DNA from 2 places in the Pseudomonas helvetica genome. Region 1 is predicted to be linked to the other one. Evidence: predicted binding sites of a transcription regulator. Region 1 holds the regulator's gene; the other holds the start of a gene.
The links. The regulator sigma-54, encoded in region 1, starts transcription at its own class of promoters, with help from an activator protein. The targets are predictions, from matches to a motif close to ANTGGCATNNANNTTGCTNT.

Region 1 (5,081 bases):
TGCAACGCGGCAAAAACATCAAGCTCGCGGTCTTCGACGTCGATGGCGTGCTGACCGACGGCCGCCTGTACTTTCTCGAAGACGGCAGCGAATTCAAGACCTTCAACACGCTCGACGGCCAGGGCATCAAAATGCTGATGGCCTCCGGCGTGACGACCGCCATCATCAGCGGACGCAAGACCCCGGTGGTCGAGCGACGCGCCAAAAACCTTGGTATTCCTCACCTGTATCAGGGCCGCGAGGACAAACTGGTAGTGCTCGACGAGCTTCTGGCGCAACTGGGCCTAAGCTATGAACAGGTTGCCTACCTGGGCGACGACCTGCCGGATCTGCCGGTGATTCGCCGTGTTGGCCTGGGCATGGCAGTGGCCAACGCCGCCAGCTTCGTCCGCGAAAACGCTCACGGCATCACTCAGGCCCGTGGCGGCGAAGGTGCCGCTCGCGAGTTCTGTGAGCTGATCCTGCGTGCCCAGGGCAACCTTGAAGCGGCTAATGCCGCGTACCTGTGAGCCACTTATGCTGAGCAAGAAAATTCGCAACATAGTGTTTTTCGGGGTCATTGCCGCGTTGCTCGCGGCCGTTGGCTACTGGAACATCAGCCCGGAACGCTTTCTCGACAAGCCGGTAGCGCACGTCGACGAGAGCCAGATCGACTACTACGCCATCAACGCCCACAGCGTGCAGTACCTGCCCGATGGCAAATTGCAGTATGACCTGACATCCGACAAGGTCGAGCACGTCAAAGCAACCGACATCACCCTGCTGACCAACCCCGACCTGAACATGTATCGGGGCACCGCGTACCCCTGGCACATCCAGAGCAAGCGTGGCGAGGTCAATTCAGGCGGCACTGAAGTTGAATTGATCGACTCGGTACGTATCGCACGCACGGACGAGCAGAACCGCCCGATGCTGATTACCAGTAGTCGTATGACGGTATTCCCGCAACAGCAATATGCGCAGACCCAGCAAGCCGTTAGAATCGACGGCGCTGGTGGTGTATCGACTGGTAACGGAATGAAAGCGTATTTGAAAGACAGCAGGATACACCTGCTATCGAACGTAAGAGGACAGTATGAGGCTCGTTAAAACTCTCCCTATTTTGCTCAGTCTGGGCGCAGCACTGGGAAGCGTGAGCGCCTGGGCTCTGCCGAACGATAGCCAGCAACCCATTCGCATTCAGGCTGACGATGCTCAGCTGGACGACAAGAATGGCGTGGCCACCTACAAAGGTGACGTGATCATTACCCAGGGCTCGATGATCATCAAAGGCAACACCGTGACCATCACCCGCACCAAGGCCGGCGATATCGATGTCGTGACCTCGGTGGGCAACCTGGCGTATTTCGAGCAGTTGCAAAAGCCGACCGACACCAAACCCGTCCAGGGCTACGGGGTGACTATCCAGTACCATGCCGCGCAAAACCGCATCGTACTGATCGACCGTGCCAAGGTGATCAACGAAGGCAACACCACCGAAGGCGAGAAAATCGTCTACGACACCGTCAAGCAGGTTGCTAACGCAGGCCGCGCTACCGGTGCCTCGGTCACTGCGCCGCGCCCACGGGTCGATATGGTGATCCAGCCGAAAAAGAAAACCGACGAGCAGAAGGCCCAGTAATGGCAACTCTGAAAGCCCAGCATCTGGCCAAGAGCTACAAGAGCCGCCAGGTCGTGCGTGACGTCAGCCTGTCGATCGACAGCGGCCAGATCGTCGGCCTGCTTGGCCCGAACGGTGCCGGCAAGACAACCTGCTTCTACATGATCGTGGGCCTGGTCCAGGCCGATCAGGGGCGCGTACTGATCGACGACCTGGACGTCAGCCACCAGCCAATGCACGGTCGTGCACGAGCGGGTATTGGCTATCTGCCACAAGAAGCGTCGATCTTCCGCAAACTCTCGGTCGCCGACAACATCATGGCCATCCTCGAGACCCGCAAGGAACTCGACAAGGCCGGTCGTCGCAAAGAGCTGGAAAGCCTGTTGCAGGAATTCCACATCAACCATATCCGCGACAACCTCGGCATGAGCCTTTCCGGTGGCGAACGTCGCCGTGTGGAAATCGCTCGCGCCCTGGCCACGGCACCGAAATTCATCCTGCTCGACGAACCTTTCGCCGGCGTGGACCCGATTTCGGTGGGCGACATCAAGCAGATCATTCATCACCTCAAGGCCAAGGGTATCGGCGTGCTGATCACGGACCACAACGTCCGTGAAACCCTGGACATCTGCGAAACCGCCTACATCGTCAACGACGGTCAATTGATCGCCGAAGGCGACGCCGAAACCATCCTGGCCAACGACCTGGTCAAGGAAGTGTATCTGGGCCATGAGTTCCGCCTGTAAGCACTGAGGTGTCTGGTCAGTCGCCGGAGCGCTTGCCCCAATAAAACTATACGTATTTATTGTTACAGCGCTCTAGGCAAACACTTCAGTTTCAGGCATATAATTTGCTTATGTTTGGCGCTCCGGCGCCCTGTAGTGGATGGCGCATGTGCGCCGGCGAATAAGGTGTTAAGCCCCTGCCATGAAACCATCGCTAGTCTTGAGAATGGGCCAGCAGCTGACGATGACACCGCAGCTGCAACAGGCCATCCGCCTGCTCCAATTGTCGACCCTGGACCTGCAACAGGAAATCCAGGAGGCACTGGAGTCCAATCCAATGCTCGAACGCCAGGAAGAAGGCGACGACTTCGATAACGCCGACCCGATGGCGGACAATATCGAGCAGAAACCCAACACCGACATCCAGGAACCCTCCTACCAGGAAACCGCGCCGACGGTAGACAACCTTGAGGAAGGCGACTGGAATGAGCGCATCCCTAACGAACTGCCGGTCGACACCGCCTGGGAAGACGTTTACCAGACCAGCGCCAGCAGCCTGCCGAGCAACGATGACGACGAATGGGACTTCACCACTCGCACTTCCGCCGGCGAAAGCCTGCAGAGTCATCTGCTCTGGCAATTGAACCTGGCACCGATGTCCGACACCGATCGACTGATCGCGGTGACCCTGATCGATTGCATCAACAATCAGGGCTACCTGGACGAAACCCTCGAGGAAATCCTCGAAGCCTTCGATCCGGAACTGGACATCGAGCTCGACGAGATCGAAGCCGTCCTGCATCGCATCCAGCAATTCGAGCCGGCCGGTATCGGCGCACGCAACCTCAGCGAATGCCTGTCGCTGCAACTGCGTCAATTGCCCGCCAAGACCCCTTGGCTGGCTGAGGCCAAGCGCCTCGTCATCGATTACATCGACCTGCTGGGCAGCCGCGACTACAGCCAACTGATGCGCCGCATGAAGCTCAAGGAAGATGAGCTACGCCAGGTCATCGAACTGGTGCAAAGCCTGAATCCGCGTCCAGGCTCGCAAATCGAGTCCAGCGAAGCCGAGTACGTCGTTCCCGACGTCATCGTGCGCAAAGACAACGAGCGCTGGCTGGTGGAGTTGAACCAGGAGTCGGTTCCGCGCCTGCGCGTCAACCCGCAATACGCCGGCTTTGTCCGCCGCGCCGACACCAGCGCCGACAACACCTTCATGCGCAATCAGTTGCAGGAAGCGCGCTGGTTCATCAAGAGCCTGCAAAGCCGCAACGAAACCCTGATGAAAGTCGCTACCCAGATCGTCGAGCACCAGCGCGGCTTCCTTGAGTACGGCGATGAGGCCATGAAGCCTTTGGTCCTGCATGACATCGCTGAAGCGGTCGGCATGCACGAGTCGACGATTTCACGGGTGACCACGCAAAAATTCATGCATACCCCACGCGGTATTTATGAACTGAAATACTTTTTCTCCAGCCATGTCAGCACCTCTGAAGGCGGCGAATGCTCGTCCACAGCGATCCGCGCAATCATCAAAAAACTGGTTGCAGCGGAAAATCAGAAAAAGCCGTTGAGTGACAGCAAGATCGCTGGTTTACTGGAGGCACAAGGCATTCAGGTGGCCCGCCGCACCGTCGCCAAGTACCGCGAGTCCCTGGGGATCGCGCCTTCGAGCGAACGCAAGCGGTTGATGTGACGGGCTACGCCATAGCGTTCCAGGGTGTGTTCGAAAGCTTTTCGGACACGCTCTAGTGGCAGGCAAGCCAGCCTGCCGCCTTATGCACTGGCAACGAAGGAGAAGCTGTATGCAAGTCAACATCAGTGGACACCAACTGGAAGTGACCGAACCCCTGCGCATCTACATCGGCGAAAAGCTCGACCGATTAGAAAGGCATTTCGACAAGATCACCAATGTGCAGGTCACGTTGACCGTCGAGAAGCTGCTGCAGAAAATCGAAGCCACGCTGCATATCCCCGGTGGAGAAGTGGTCGCCAACGCTGAGCATAACGACATGTATGCCGCGATCGACGCCCTGACCGACAAGCTGGATAAACAACTCAAAAAGCATAAGGAAAAGACCCAGAGCCTCCTCCAGGGCGCGACCGGTCGTTAACACTCCCAACCCATGATCCGACTTGAAAACATCCTGACCCCCGGCCGTTCTTTGGTGAACGTGCCGGGCGGCAGTAAAAAGAAAGCCCTCGAACAAATTGCCAACCTGATCGCCCGCGAAGTGCCGGGTCTGGCCATGCAGGATGTCTTCGAGAGTCTGGTCGCCCGTGAAAAACTCGGCTCCACCGGTTTTGGCAACGGCATCGCCATCCCCCACTGCCGCCTCAAAGGTTGCGAGTCGCCCATCAGTGCCTTGATGCACCTGGACGCTCCTATAGATTTCGACGCCATCGACGGCGCTCCGGTCGACCTGCTATTCGTTCTGCTGGTCCCGCAAGCCGCTACCGATGCGCACCTGGAACTGCTGCGCCAGATCGCCAGCATGCTCGATCGTAAAGAAGTCCGTGATCGCCTGCGCAGCGCAAAAAGTAATGAAGCCCTGTATCAGGTTGTCCTCGACGAGCAGAACGGTCACTAATCATGCGCTTGATCATCGTCAGCGGCCGTTCTGGCTCAGGTAAAAGTACCGCCCTCGATGTACTGGAGGACAACGGTTACTACTGCATCGACAACCTGCCGGCCGGCCTGTTACCGGAACTGGCCGAGCGCGCACTGATTCACACCGAACTGGCGCAACCGCTGG
Region 2 (5,081 bases), 1.5 Mb from region 1:
GGCGGGCAGCGCGATCAGCAACAGGATGAACAGAAAACCACGACCCATGAAAAACGCCCAATAATCGAAAACGTTGGTTTGCAGCATAGGCCAGGGTTAAGTGTTGGCCCAATTCACTAACACCCTGACACGAAAGATCAATAAATCTCGCTCAAATGCGGCTCCTACGGATGGGCGCCGCACAATTCGGCGGTGGCGCGTACCAGCGCAAGCTCACGCAGCGGCACTTGGGTCGCGGCTTTATTGGCTTTGGCCAGCCATGACGGGCAGTGCGGATCATTGCGATACGGGGTGAAATCGGCCAATTGCTGCAGCAGGCGTGTTTGCAGCAGGTCGAGTTGCGGGCGGATCAGGCCAACGAGGTCGGGGCGAGGGTCGTTGGGCGCTTTGCCTTGTGCGTGCCAGTCGGACAAATGCGCGTACTGCACTAACTTGTTGGCTTCGATCTGCGCCGAGAAGAACTGCTCAACGGCTTCATTGCTCAATTTATAGTAGGGCGCTTCGGCAATAGCATCGGCAATGACTTCACGTTCACGCTGACGGTCCTCGACAGGCTTGCCGCTGTCCCACTTGCTCAGCGCGACTTTGTCAGCAATCACCAGTCGCTCCTGAATGGTGCTGAGCAGCGGGGCGAGGGCCGCGGGTGCCGGGGTTGGAGCTGGAGCATGAGTGGCAGTGGTGGCAGCGCAGGCAGTGTTGGCGAGCAGGGCGGTGAACAGTGCAAGGCTCAAACGTAGGTACATGGGACGTCTCTTCTTCATTCCGTGGAAGGGCATGATGCCTATAACAGTAGGCCTGATAATAAGTGTTCGCCCACAAAAAAGGCCTCCCGAAGGAGGCCTCTTTTTTGTTACGCCGCTTGCGCGGGCGTTACTGGATCAGCAGCTGTAGTACAGCTCGTATTCCAGTGGGTGTACGAAGGTGCGTACTTTGATTTCTTCTTCGCTTTTCAGGGCGATGTAAGCGTCGATGAAGTCGTCGCTGAAAACGCCGCCTTTGGTCAGGAACGCACGACCTTTGTCCAGCTCTTCCAGGGCTTCTTTCAGGCTGCCGCAAACTTGTGGGATCTCTTTCGCCTCTTCAGGCGGCAGGTCGTACAGGTTTTTGTCAGCCGCATCGCCTGGGTGGATCTTGTTCTGGATGCCGTCCAGGCCAGCCATCAACAGTGCAGCGAAGCCCAGGTACGGGTTGGCTGCCGGATCCGGGAAACGTGCTTCGATACGGCGAGCGCGAGGGCTCGACACGTAAGGAATACGGATCGAAGCGGAACGGTTGCGAGCCGAGTAGGCCAGCATTACTGGAGCTTCGAAGCCTGGGACCAGACGCTTGTAGGAGTTGGTCGACGGGTTGGTGAAGCCGTTCAGGGCCTTACCGTGCTTGATGATGCCGCCGATGAAGTACAGGGCGGTGTCGGACAGGCCGGCATAACCTTCGCCAGCGAAGGTGTTCTTGCCATCTTTGGCGATGGACAGGTGAACGTGCATACCCGAACCGTTGTCGCCGTACAGCGGCTTAGGCATGAAGGTCGCGGTGCGGCCGTATGCATCGGCAACGTTGTGTACGCAGTACTTCAGGGTCTGAACTTCGTCAGCCTTGGCGACCAGGGTGTTGAACTTCACACCGATTTCGTTCTGGCCGGCAGTCGCCACTTCGTGGTGGTGAACTTCGATGACCAGGCCCATTTCTTCCATGGCGTTGCACATGGAGGTACGGATTTCGTGGTCGTGGTCGAATGGCGGAACCGGGAAGTAGCCGCCTTTGACGCCTGGACGGTGGCCTTTGTTGCCGCCTTCCACGTCCTGGTCGGACATCCACGAACCTTGTTCGGAGTAGATCTTGAACATCGAGCCGGAGATGTCGGACTTGAACTTCACTTCGTCGAAGATGAAGAACTCAGGCTCTGGACCGACGAAAACGGTGTCGCCGATACCGGTGGACTTCAGGTATTCCTCGGCGCGCTTGGCGATGGCACGTGGGTCACGGTCATAGCCTTGCATGGTCGAAGGCTCGATCACGTCGCAAACCAGGATCAGGGTCGGCTCTTCGGTGAACGGGTCCAGGACGGCAGTGGTGTCGTCCGGCATCAGGATCATGTCGGAAGCTTCGATGCCTTTCCAGCCAGCAATGGAGGAACCGTCGAACATTTTGCCTTCTTCGAAGAAAGCTTCATCCAGCGCATCGCGAGCCGGCATGGTCACGTGGTGCTGAGTGCCTTTTGTGTCCGTGAAGCGCAGATCAATCCACTTGACGTCATGATCTTTGATGAGTTGAACCGACTTCGACATAGTGTCCTCCGGGTGGCTTCGGGCTTAGTAATGGATGCCCTTAGAATGTGGGTGATGCCGGCGCGAATACTCTGCCTTGGCAACCTGCCTCACAAGGGAGCAAATTGCATGCCAGTGCCCCGACTTGGGTTAATTGCCCCAATATCACGCTTATAAAGGTGCAAGGCGCTTTAAAACAGGAAATATCGCCCTTTAATGTAGCGCTCAATTTCATAAATGACCTGTTTTGGTGCATTGAAAACCTTCTGCACATTAACTGGTTAAACCTTGAGCAATTTCCGCTATAATCCGCGCCCCCCTTTTTCGGCTGGCCCTGCGCGCGCTGTTTTCATGAAACTAATCGTAAAAGTCTTCCCCGAGATCACCATCAAGAGCCGCCCGGTACGGACGCGTTTCATCCGTCAATTGGCCAAGAACATCCGTGCTGTGCTCCGCGACCTGGACCCGGCCGTGGTGGTGAACGGCGTGTGGGACAACCTCGAGCTGGAAACGCACGTCAGTGACCCCAAGGCCTTGAAGGACATGACCGAGCGCCTGAGCTGCATGCCGGGCATCGCGCATTTCCTGCAGGTCGACGAGTACCCGCTGGGCGACTTCGACGACATCGTTGCCAAGTGCAAGCAGCACTATGGTGATTCGCTGGCCGGGAAGATCTTTTCGGTGCGCTGCAAGCGTGCCGGCAAGCACGAATTCAGCTCGATGGACGTCGAGAAATACGTCGGCAGCCAGCTGCGTCGTCAGTGCGGCGCCGCCGGGATTTCGCTTAAACAGCCTGAAATCGAAGTTCGCATCGAAATTCGCGACAAACGGTTGTTCGTGATTCACAGCCAGCACAACAGCATCGGCGGCTACCCGCTCGGCGCGCTGGAACAGACCCTGGTGCTGATGTCCGGCGGTTTCGATTCCACCGTCGCGGCTTACCAGATCATGCGCCGCGGGCTGATGGCCCACTTCTGCTTCTTCAATCTCGGCGGGCGTGCCCACGAATTGGGCGTAATGGAAGTCGCGCATTTCATCTGGAAGAAGTACGGCAGCTCCCAGCGCGTGTTATTTGTCAGTGTGCCGTTCGAGGAAGTGCTGGGAGAAATTCTCGGCAAAGTCGATAACAGTCATATGGGCGTAGTATTGAAGCGTATGATGTTGCGCGCTGCGTCCCGGATCGCGGATCGACTGGACATCGAGGCACTGGTCACCGGCGAAGCGATTTCCCAGGTTTCCAGCCAGACGCTGCCGAACCTGTCGGTGATCGACTGCGTGACCGACAAGCTGGTGTTGCGTCCGCTGATCGCCAGTCACAAGCAGGACATCATCGACCTGGCCAACGAAATCGGCACCGCCGATTTCGCCAAGCACATGCCGGAGTACTGCGGGGTCATTTCGGTGAACCCCAAGACCCACGCCAAGCGTCCGCGCGTGGAGCATGAAGAGAAAGAATTCGATATGGCAGTGCTCGAGCGTGCGCTCGAGAACGCCAAGCTGGTGCCGATCGATCGGGTGATCGACGAATTGGGCCAGGATGTGCAGGTTGAAGAAGTCAGTGAGGCGCTGGCCGGTCAGATCATCATCGACATCCGTCACCCGGATGCCGCCGAAGACGACCCGCTGGAGCTTGCTGGTATCGAGGTACAAGCGATGCCGTTTTATGCTCTGAACGCTCGTTTCAAGGAACTGGACCCTACTCGCCAGTACCTGCTGTATTGCGACAAAGGCGTGATGAGTCGCCTGCATGCCCACCATTTGCTCAGTGAGGGGCATGCCAATGTGCGCGTTTATCGACCGAGCTAAGAGCCCGGGGCTGTTTGCCTGTGGCCTGCGTCACCGGCCCCCCGACGCCGCCGTCAAGCTGTAACGGCAAGGCCTGACTCTACTGTAAATCGCTGCCAAGACTTGTCAGCACACCGAATCCTCTGATCGAGATACACAAGTGATCGAAAATCTACGCAACATCGCCATCATTGCTCACGTTGACCATGGTAAGACCACCCTGGTAGACAAGCTCTTGCGTCAATCCGGCACCCTGGAGCGCAACGAGCTCAACGACGAGCGCGTGATGGACTCCAACGACCAGGAGAAAGAGCGCGGTATTACCATTCTGGCGAAAAACACCGCCATCAACTGGAACGGCTACCACATCAACATCGTGGACACCCCGGGCCACGCCGACTTCGGCGGTGAAGTTGAACGCGTAATGTCGATGGTTGACTCCGTTCTGCTGCTGGTTGACGCTCAAGACGGCCCTATGCCGCAAACCCGTTTCGTGACCAAGAAGGCCTTCGAAGCCGGCCTGCGTCCGATCGTGTGCATCAACAAGGTTGACCGTCCAGGCGCACGTCCGGACTGGGTTCTGGACCAGATCTTCGACCTGTTCGACAACCTGGGTGCTACCGAAGAACAGCTGGACTTCCAAGTCGTCTACGCTTCGGCCCTGAACGGTATTGCCGGTCTGGACCACACCGACATGGCTGAAGACATGACCCCGCTGTACCAGGCGATTGTTGACCACGTTCCAGCTCCAAAAGTTGACCGTGACGGTCCATTCCAGATGCAAATCTCGGCACTGGACTACAACAGCTTCCTGGGTGTTATCGGCGTTGGCCGTATCGCTCGTGGTCGCGTCAAGCCGAACACTCCGGTCGTGGCTATCGGCGCCGACGGCAAGAAGCGTAACGGTCGTATCCTGAAGCTGATGGGTCACCACGGTCTGCACCGTATCGACGTTGAAGAAGCTGCGGCAGGCGACATCGTGTGCATCAGCGGTATGGACTCGCTGTTCATCTCCGACACCCTGTGCCACCC

Region 2: a site for sigma-54 is predicted at 2,382-2,401, ahead of glnA (glutamate--ammonia ligase). Genes of this name have one in related genera too.

What each region holds. Positions count from the first base shown of each region.
Region 1 is NZ_CP150917.1:5,281,206-5,286,286, forward strand. It holds gene AABM55_RS24440 (HAD family hydrolase) at 1-509, shown strand, start outside; gene lptC (LPS export ABC transporter periplasmic protein LptC) at 517-1,089, shown strand; gene lptA (lipopolysaccharide transport periplasmic protein LptA) at 1,076-1,621, shown strand; gene lptB (LPS export ABC transporter ATP-binding protein) at 1,621-2,346, shown strand; gene AABM55_RS24460 (RNA polymerase factor sigma-54) at 2,528-4,021, shown strand; gene raiA (ribosome-associated translation inhibitor RaiA) at 4,131-4,439, shown strand; gene ptsN (PTS IIA-like nitrogen regulatory protein PtsN) at 4,452-4,916, shown strand; gene rapZ (RNase adapter RapZ) at 4,919-5,081, shown strand, end outside.
Region 2 is NZ_CP150917.1:352,879-357,959, forward strand. It holds gene AABM55_RS01595 (DUF4124 domain-containing protein) at 1-48, opposite strand, end outside; gene AABM55_RS01600 (chorismate mutase) at 165-743, opposite strand; gene glnA (glutamate--ammonia ligase) at 879-2,285, opposite strand; gene thiI (tRNA uracil 4-sulfurtransferase ThiI) at 2,616-4,070, shown strand; gene typA (translational GTPase TypA) at 4,210-5,081, shown strand, end outside.